DNA from 2 places in the Methylosinus sp. DMC45 genome. Region 1 is predicted to be linked to the other one. Evidence: predicted binding sites of a transcription regulator. Region 1 holds the regulator's gene; the other holds the start of a gene.
The links. Region 1 encodes PhoB, which activates phosphate uptake and scavenging genes when phosphate is short. Its sites were predicted from a motif close to TGTCATNNANCTGTCAT; they were not measured.
Positions count from the first base shown of each region.

Region 2: a site for PhoB is predicted at 2,768-2,784, ahead of ACT53T_RS11575 (Orn/Lys/Arg family decarboxylase). Genes of this name have one in related genera too.

Region 1 is NZ_JBQUZK010000056.1:434,830-439,748, reverse strand. It holds gene hpnD (presqualene diphosphate synthase HpnD) at 1-703, shown strand, start outside; gene hpnE (hydroxysqualene dehydroxylase HpnE) at 700-1,944, shown strand; gene phoB (phosphate regulon transcriptional regulator PhoB) at 2,135-2,878, opposite strand; gene phoU (phosphate signaling complex protein PhoU) at 2,875-3,600, opposite strand; gene pstB (phosphate ABC transporter ATP-binding protein PstB) at 3,631-4,416, opposite strand; gene pstA (phosphate ABC transporter permease PstA) at 4,413-4,919, opposite strand, start outside.
Region 2 is NZ_JBQUZK010000038.1:172,961-177,879, forward strand. It holds gene cysQ (3'(2'),5'-bisphosphate nucleotidase CysQ) at 1-510, opposite strand, end outside; gene ACT53T_RS11560 (acylphosphatase) at 516-803, opposite strand; gene panC (pantoate--beta-alanine ligase) at 800-1,666, opposite strand; gene ACT53T_RS11570 (gamma-glutamylcyclotransferase family protein) at 1,663-2,112, opposite strand; gene ACT53T_RS11575 (Orn/Lys/Arg family decarboxylase) at 2,846-4,919, shown strand, end outside.

The sequences.
Region 1 (4,919 bases):
CGCCTTGCGCCTCTCCCAGCTCGACGATTGGCGGCGCGATCTCGATGCGCTCTACGCCGGCCGCACGCATCAGCGTTGCGCCGATCTGGCGCGGCCGGTGCGTCGCTTCGGCCTCGAGCGCGCCGATTTCGAGGCGGTCATAGACGGGATGGCGATGGATGTCGTGGAGGACATTCGCGCGCCGGAATGGGATCGGCTCGATCTCTATTGCGATCATGTCGCGAGCGCGGTGGGGCGGCTGTCGGTGCGCGTCTTCGGCCTCGCCGATGAGGCGGAGAGCGCCGGCGGCGCGCTGCCGACCAAGGCGCGAATGCTCGCCTATCACATGGGCCGCGCCTTGCAGCTCACCAATATTCTGCGCGATCTCGACGAGGACGAGGCGCGCGGCCGGCTCTATCTCCCGCGCGAGGCGCTGGAGTCGGCCGGCGTCACGAATTTCGCGCGCGGCGCTGTGCTGGCGCATCCCGGCCTTCAGCAAGTCTGCGCTGCGGTGGCCGAGCGCGCGCGCAAGCATTATGCGGAATCGGAGCTGCTGATGCGCGTCTCGCCGCAGCGCGCGGTGAAGGCGCCTTATCTGATGGCGACCGCCTATCGCTCGGTTCTCGACCGTCTGGTGGCGCGCGGTTTCGCGCCGCCGCGGGCGCCGGTCTCCGCCTCGCGGACGAAAGTCCTGCTGGCGCTGCTGAGATTCGCGCTGACGTGAGCGGAACCACCCATATCATCGGCGCCGGCCTCGCTGGCCTCTCCTGCGCCATTCGCCTGACCGACGAGGGCCGGAGCGTCGCGCTCTATGAAGCGGCGCGCATGGCGGGCGGGCGCTGCCGCTCCTATTATGATTCCAGCCTCGATCTCGTCATCGACAATGGCAATCATCTGCTGCTCTCCGGCAATTCCACGGCGCTGGATTACGCCCGCCGCATCGGCTCGGCGGAGGAGCTGGCAGGGCCGAAGGAATGCGCCTTCGATTTTTTGGACACGCGCGATGGCGTTCGCTGGCGCATGCGGCCCAATTCCTCGCGCCTGCCCTGGTGGATTTTTGTGCGTGATCGCCGCGCGCCCGGCACGGCGCCGGGCGATTATCTCGGCGCGATCGGCATTCTCCTCGCCAAAAAGGGCGCGACCATCGGCGAGGCGATGAAATGTTCCGGCGTGCTCTATGAGCGGCTGTGGGGGCCGGTGCTGCTCTCCGCGCTCAACACGGAGCCGCGCGAGTCTTCCGCCGCTCTCGCCGCCGCCGTGCTGCGCGAGACGCTCGCCGCAGGCGGCGCCGCCTGCCGTCCGCTGGTCGCGCGGCGCGGGCTCGGGACGGCTTTCATCGAGCCGGCGCTGAGCGCGCTCGCCGCGCGGGGCGCCGCGCCCCGCTTCGCCGCGCGGCTGAAGGGAATCGAATTTTCCGAGGAGCGCGCCACAGCGCTCGATTTCGGCGACGAGAAAATCGCGCTCGGCGCGAATGATCGCGTCGCGCTCGCCGTCCCGCCCTGGGCGGCGCAGGAGCTCGTTCCGGGCCTCGTCGCGCCGGATGATTTTCGCGGCATCGTCAATGCGCATTTCAAGATCGCGCCGCCGCCCGGCCAGCCGGCGCTGCTCGGCATGATCGGCTCGCTCACCGAATGGCTGTTCGCTTTCGAGGATCGGCTCTCGGTGACGATCAGCGGCGCCGATCGGCTGATGGACGAGCCGCGCGAAAGCCTCGCCGAGCGCATATGGGCCGAGGTCGCCGCCGCTACGGGCCTGCCGGCGGAGCTGCCGCCATGGCAGATCGTGAAGGAAAAGCGCGCCACTTTCGCCGCGACGCCGGCGCAGCAGCAGCGCCGCCCCGGCGCTGTGACGCGCTGGCGCAATCTCTTCCTCGCCGGCGATTGGACGGCGACCGGCCTTCCGGCGACGATCGAAGGGGCGATCAGGTCCGGCTATCGCGCGGCGGAGCTGGCGGCGCGTTCGTAGGCTGATCCCGCCGCCGCCGTCATCGCGAGGAGCGTAGCGACGACGCGATCCAGGGGCCGCCCACGGCTGAAGGATTGCTTCGCTACGCTCGCAATGACGATGGGCGGAGGGAGCGCGTGCAGACAAAAGCGAGCCTAAGGCTCGCGATCCAAAGCGCCCCCTGGACCGCGGTCAGGCTCGCATCGCCTCCTCAATTCCTTCCAAAAGTCTCGTCGAAGGAATAGCCGGTGCCGCGCACGGTGCGGATCGGGTCTTTCTCGCGGCCGCGGATGATCGCTTTGCGCAGGCGGCCGACATGCACGTCGACGGTGCGCTCGTCGATCTCCGCCGAGAGGCCCCATACGCTGTCCAGCAATTGCGCGCGCGAGAAGACGCGGCCGGGCTTCTCCATCAGATATTCCAGCAGGCGGAACTCGGTCGGGCCGAGATGAATCTCGCGTCCGCCGCGCTTGACGCGGCGCGTCTCGCGGTCGAGGTCTATGTCGCCGGCGACGAGGCGCGTCGCCACCCGCTCCGGCCGCGCGCGGCGCAGCAGCGCATGGACGCGCGCCATCAGCTCCGGCGGCGAGAAGGGCTTCACCACATAATCGTCGGCGCCGATGGAGAGGCCGCGCACACGCTCATTCTCGTCGCCGCGCGCGGTGAGCATGATGATCGGCATGCTGCGCGTGTCGTCGCGCGCGCGGAGGCGCCGGCAGATCTCGAGGCCGGAGACGCCGGGCAGCATCCAGTCGAGAATGACGAGATCGGGCTGCGATTCGGCGAGGCGGATTTCCGCCTCGTCGCCACGCTCTATATGCTCGACGAGAAAGCCCTCGGCCTCGAGATTATAGCCGAGCAGCAGCGCCAGCGCCGCGTCGTCCTCGACGACGAGAATTCGCGGCGCCCTGTCGTGCGGCGCCTCGCGCGGAGCGGCGACGCGGATTTCATTCATTTCGTGGGCTCATCCGGTTCCGCGCTGGCGGGGAGGCTCGCCGATTTGCCCTTGGGGCGGTCGGTCGGCATCGCCTCGCCAGTGACGAGATAGACGATCGTCTCGGCGACATTGGTGGTGTGATCGCCGATGCGCTCTATGTTCTTCGAGCAGAAGAGCAGATGCGTGCAGAAGGAGATGTTGCGCGGATCCTCCATCATGAAGGTGAGGAGATCGCGGAACACCGAATCTTCCAGCGCGTCGAGCTCGCTGTCATTGGTCCAGACCGCGCGGGCGCGCTCGACGTCGCGCTGAGCGTAGGCGTCCAGCACGTCCTTCAGCTGAATGGCCGCGACTTCCGCCATCGTCTTGAGGCCGATGACGGCGCGCGGCACCCGCGCCTCGGAGAGGATTTTCACCGTGCGCTTGGCGATGCTCTTGGCGAGATCGCCGACGCGCTCGAGATCGGCGGCGATGCGCATGGCGGCGATGCATTCGCGCAGATCGATGGCGAGCGGCTGCCGCCGCGCGATGGTGAGGATGGCGTTCTCCTCTATCTCGCGCTGCAGCGCGTCGAGGCGCTGATCGGTGGCGACGACGCGATGGGCGAGCTCTATGTCGAAATTGGCGAGCGCATCCATGGCTTCGGCGAGCATTTTCTCGGCGATGCCTCCCATCTCGGCGATACGACGGCCGAGCACTTCGAGGTCGCGGTCATAGGAGCTGACGATATGTTCGCTCATGGTCTCAATGTCCTCGTGCGCGATGCGCGCTCAGCCGAAGCGGCCGGTGATATAGTCCTGCGTCTTCTTGTTCTGCGGCGCGGTGAAGAGATTATTGGTCTCGCCGAACTCGACGAGATCGCCGAGATACATGAAGGCGGTGAAATCGGAGACGCGCGCCGCCTGCTGCATGTTGTGGGTGACGATGGCGATCGTGTAGCGCTCGGACATTTCGTCGATGAGCTCCTCGATCTTCGCCGTCGAGATCGGGTCCAGCGCCGAGCAGGGCTCGTCGAACAGGATCACCTCCGGCTGAATGGCGACGGTGCGCGCGATGCACAGGCGCTGCTGCTGGCCGCCAGAGAGCCCCAGGCCGCTGGAGTTCAGCTTGTCGCGCACCTCGTCCCACAAAGCCGCGCCGCGCAGCGCCGCCTCGACGCGCCCGTCCAGCTCGCTGCGCGAGAGCTTCTCATAGAGGCGAATGCCGAAGGCGATATTGTCGTAGATCGACATGGGGAAGGGCGTCGGCTTCTGGAACACCATGCCAACGCGCGAGCGCAGGAGATTGAGGTCGACGCGCGGGTCGAGGATGTTCTCGCCGTCGAGCAGCACCTCGCCCTCGGCCCGCTGCTTGGGATAGAGGTCGTACATGCGGTTCAATATGCGCAGCAGAGTCGATTTGCCGCAGCCGGACGGGCCGATGAAGGCCGTCACCTTATTGGTGTAGAGCGGCAGCGAGATCGATTTCAGCGCCTTTGTCGATCCGTAATAAAAATCCAGATCGCGAACCGAGACTTTGGTCGGAATGGTGGCTTCGACAACCGGCATGGCGGTCATTTGTGTTTTCCCTGGCTGCTGAGCGCGCGCGCGGTGATGGAGAGCAGAAGGACGGCGATGGTGACGAGCAGAGCGCCGGTCCAGGCGAGCTGCTGCCAGTCCTTGTAGGGCGAGAGCGCGAATTGGAAGATGACGACGGGCAGGCTGGAGACCGGCGCGTTGAGATCCGTGCTCCAGAACTGATTGTTGAGCGAGGTGAACAGCAGCGGCGCCGTCTCGCCGGAGACGCGCGCAATGGCCAGCAGCACGCCGGTGACGATGCCCGATTTCGCCGCGCGATAGGCGACGCGCATCAGCATATGCGAGCGCGGCAGGCCGAGCGCCGTCGCCGCCTCGCGCAGCGGCAGCGGCACCAGCAGCAGCATGTCCTCCGTGGTGCGCACGACGACCGGCACCACCAGCACGCCCAGCGCCAGCGCGCCCGCTATGCCGGAGAAATGCCCGACGCGGGCCACCACCACCGTATAGACGAAGAGGCCGATGACGATGGAGGGCGCGCTGAG
Region 2 (4,919 bases), on a different contig from region 1:
CGGCCCTTCCGCCGGCAAAGCGCGCACGCGCAACGGCCGCCAGGCCGCGGGCGGCGGCGCCGGCCGGCCGGGGATGGCCTCGGCGGCGAAGGCGCGCGCGCCGGCGAACCATAATTGCCCCAGCGCCGGGGCGAAGACCGCGCCGGCGCGCGGCGCGCCCGCGACGATGAGGCCGATATTGACGGTGAACTCGCCGCTGCGCGCCAGAAACTCCCGCGTGCCGTCGAGCGGATCGACGAGCAGGAAAGTCTCCGCGCGGGCGAAAGCGGCGCCCGCAGCGGCGGCTTCCTCCGCGACGATGGGAAGGCCGGGCAGCAGCTCGGCAAGACGCGGCGTCAGAAAGGCCTCGATCCTCTCATCCGCCTCGCAGACCGGGCTCGCGTCCTTCTTCGCCCGCGCGTCGATCGTCGGCGCGGCGAGCACATCCATGGCGATGACGCCCGCGCGCGTCGCCAGATCGGCGAAAGCGGCCGCCAGCGCGTCGAAATCCTCGTCGTTCTCGAGCCGCACGCTTTTTAGAACTCCAGATCGCCGCGCCGCTCGACGAGAGCAGCCTCGTTCGTCTCTTCCGCGCGCAGATCGTCGACGCGCCCCGCGGGTGGTCCGCGCCGCGCCGCATCCACCAGCGCTTGCAGCGCGCCCTGCGGCCCGGCGGCGACGATCTCCACCGCGCCATCGTCGCAATTGCGCGCCCAGCCGGCGAGCGCGAGCCGCCCCGCCTCCCGCGCGACAAAGGCGCGAAAGCCGACGCCCTGCACGCGCCCGCGCACGATGATGCGGAAAACGCGGCGCGTCTCGCTCATTGCGCCGCCTCCACGGCGACATTGTCGATGAGCCGCGTCGCGCCGAGCTTCGCCGCGACCAGCAGGCGAATCGGCCCCTCGTGACGCCGGGCGACGCGCGTCAGAGTCTGCGCGTGCCGCGCCTCGAGATAATCGATGAGGAAGCCCTCGGCGGCGATCTGCTCGCGCGCCTCCGCCATCACATGGCCGATCGGCTCGCCCGCGGCGATGCGCTGCGCCGCCTCGCTCAGCGCGCGATAGAGCGCCGGCGCGACGCGCCGCTCCTCGGCCGAGAGATAGATGTTGCGCGAGGACATTGCGAGGCCGTCCGCCTCCCGCAAAGTGGGCGCGCCGACGATCTCCGCGCGCAGATCGAGATCGCGCGCCAAGCGCTTTATCACCAGCAATTGCTGATAATCCTTCTCGCCGAAGACGGCGACGTCGCAATCGGCCTGATTGAGCAGCTTGGCGACGACGAGGGCGACGCCGGCGAAATGCGTCGGCCGGAAATGATCCTCGAGATCGGCCACCGCCGGCCCGCCCACCGCGACCGTGGTGGAAAAGCCCGGCGGATACATCTCCTCCACCGCCGGCGCATAGCAGAGATCGGCCGCAACGCTCGCGAGCTTCTCGACATCGGCGGCGAGCGTGCGCGGATAGCGGTCGAAATCCTCGCCTGCGCCGAATTGCGTCGGATTGACGAAGACCGAGACCATCACGCGATCGGCGCGCCGGCGCGCCTCCTCCACCAGAGCGAGATGGCCCTGGTGCAGCGCGCCCATTGTGGGGACGAAGCCGACGCGCTCGCCGCGCGCGCGCCATTGCGCGACGCGCTCGCGCAGCTCGGCCAGCGTATGGACGGTCGGAACGGGAACAGCGCTCATCTTCGGCTCATCCTCTGCTGCGCATTGGGCGCATGGCTCTCCAGAAAGGCGATATAGGCGCCGGGCAGGCCGAGCGCGCGCGCCGAGGCGACGATATTCTCGACATAGCCGGGCGCCGCCGGCCCCTCGCGCGTCGCGGTTCCGATATAGACGAGCGCCCGCGCCGAGCCCACCGGCGCGCGCAGCACCGGCTGCACGACCTTGCGGTAGAGGCGGCGGCCGATCTCCTCGTAGCGGTCGAGCGCCGGCACATCCGCCACGGCGAGGTCATAGAGCAGGCCATGGACCTGCGCCCGCGCGTCCGGCACGACCGTGGCGTAGCCGGTCTCCAGAATGGCGAAACGATAGCGCGCCAGCCGTCCGAGGCCGAGCGGCCGCGAATGCGGACAGCGGACCGCCATTGCGGCGACGTCCATATTGGCGCCATAGGCGAAATAGAGAGGCATGAGGTCCTTCCGAGCGGCGGGCGGACCTTAGCGCATGGCGCCGCCGCGAGCGAGGCGCCGCAGGCTCCCCCCACGCAAAGAAAAAGAGCCCGGCCTGCGCCGGGCTCCCAACCGAGAGCGGCCCCTGGGAATTAACCGCCCTCGAGGCTATTCTCAGCGTTGGATGCAGCTTTAGAAATGCGTCGAATCGACGCGACGGCGAGAAAGGAAGAGGGAATGGAGGAGTTCGAGGGCGGCTTTCTGCGCAATACGGCGATCGGCCTCGTCCTGGCTCTGGCGGCGGCGATCGTCTACGTCTGGTTCCGCTAGGCGCGCGGGGCTCCGAATTCGGGTCGATGAGCTTCGGCCCCCGAGGCGATAGCGGCGGCGTGGCTCAGATCGACGGCGAAACGCCCGACGACGGCCATGTTCCGCGCGCCGCGGATGCGCGACGCGCCAGGGCGCGCGCGGATCGTCGATATTCGAGAAATGGTCGAGAAACGTCCTCAGACGCGACGTCTCTTCGATAACGGCGAAGGCGAGGCTCGTCACGGCGGCTCCAGAATCGCTCCGCCGACAGGAAATCCCGCCCCGCGCAATTCCTTGACCGCCGTTGACCCGAATTCTCAGTCTCGGCCGCGAGCGGCGGGTGCGGGAGTTTCACAAGGGCGCGCGCTGTCACGATTGTGTCATGGAACAAGGCTGTGAGTGCGGGGCCCCTCCTCTTCCTCGTCAGCGCCACAGGCCGATTCGAATGGACTTCTCCCGCCGCTTCACATTCCTCTTCTCCGCGCCCAATTTCGAGGCCGACGACCTCGAGGGGCTGCGCGTCAATCAGATCATCGCCGCGATCGAGAGCATGGGCTTTCAAGTCGTGCGCGCGCGCCGCGTGGAGGACGCCGAGATCGTGGTGCAGACAGACGCCGCCATCGGCTGCCTCGTCGTCGATTGGGGCAAGAAGGGCCTCGAGGGCAAGACCGCCTCGCTCATCGATCTCATGCGCAAGCGCGGCCTCGAAATGCCGATCGTGCTGCTCATTCGCCGCAAGCGCTTCGAGGATATTCCGGTCGAGGTGCTGGACTTCATCGACGGCTATGTCTTCCTCGCCGAGGAGACGCCGGAATTCATCGCCAAAAATCTCGTCTCGCGCCTCAAGCAATATGCGGAGACGCTGAAGACGCCTTTCTTCGGCGCGCTGGTCGATTATGCGGAGGAAGGCAATCAGCTGTGGACCTGCCCCGGCCATAATGGCGGCATTTTCTACAGCCGCAGCCCGATCGGCCGCATCTTCATGGAGCATTTGGGCGAGGCCGTGTTCCGCGACGATCTCGACAATTCCGTCGTCGAGCTCGGCGATCTGTTGACGCATGAAGGGCCGGCGCTTGCCGCGCAAAAGGCGGCGGCCGAAATCTTCGGCGCGGAGAAGACCTACTTCGTGCTCAACGGCACATCCTCCTCCAATAAGGTCGTGCTCACCAATCTGGTCGCCGAAGGCGATCTCGTGCTGTTCGACCGCAATAATCACAAGGCCGCGCATCATGGCGCGCTGCTGCTCGGCGGCGGCGTGCCGATCTTTCTGCCGACGACGCGCAACGCCCATGGCCTCATCGGCCCGATCGAGCACGAAGCCTTCGACGAAGAAAAATTGCGCGAGCGCATTCGCGCCAATCCGCTGGTGAAGGACAAGGACGCCTGGCGCAAGGAGCGGCCGTTCCGCGCCGCCGTCATCGAGCAATGCACTTATGACGGCACGATTCACAACGCCGAATGGATCGCCCAAAAGATCGGACATCTCTGCGACTATATTCTCTTCGACGAAGCCTGGGCCGGCTTCATGAAATTCCATCCGCTCTATGAGCGGCGCTATGCGATGGGGCTGAAGAATCTCACCGAGGCGTCGCCCGGCATCGTCGCGACGCAATCGACGCATAAGCAGCTCGCCAGCTTCTCGCAGGCCTCGCAAATTCATGTGCGCGATCGCCACATCAAAGGCCAGCGGCGGCGCGTGGAGCATCGCCGCTTCAACGAAGGCTTCATGCAGCACGCCTCCACCTCGCCCTTCTATCCGCTGTTCGCCTCGCTGGATGTCGGCGCGCAGATGATGAAAGGCCGCTCCGGCGAGCTCTTGTGGGACGACACGATCCGGCTCGGCATAGAGCTGCGCAAGAAGCTGCGCGCCGTGCGGCGCGAGTTCGAGGCCAAGGAGCAGGATCCGGCGCGGCGCTGGTTCTTCGATCCTTTCGCGCCCGATTGGGTCTCCATACCCGACGCGGCGCGCGAATCCGGCGCGCATCGCGTTCCCTGGGAGAGCGTCTCCACCGATCAGCTCGCGCGCAATCCCGACTTCTGGGCGCTGGCGCCGGATGCGCGCTGGCATGGATTCTCCAATATGGCGCCGGGCTTCGCCATCACCGATCCGGCCAAGCTCACTCTGCTGACGCCCGGCTTCGATCGCGAGAGCGGCGCCTACGCCGATCATGGAATCCCGGCGCCGATCGTCGCGCAATATTTGCGTGAGAACCGGATCGTGCCGGAGAAGAACGACCTCAATTCTCTGCTCTTCCTGCTGACGCCCGGCGTCGAGTCCAGCAAGGCGGGAACGCTGGTCTCCTCGCTCGTCGCCTTCAAGCGCCTGCATGACGACAATGCGCTGCTGCAGGACGTCATTCCTGAATTCGTCGCGCGCCGCGCCGCGCGCTATAGGGGCGTGCGGCTGCGCGATCTCTGCGCCGACATGCATCGCTTCTTCAAGGAGGCGAACGCCAGCGCTCTGCAGCAGGCGCAGTTCCGGCAGGAGCATCTCCCCGAAATGGCGATGACGCCGCGCG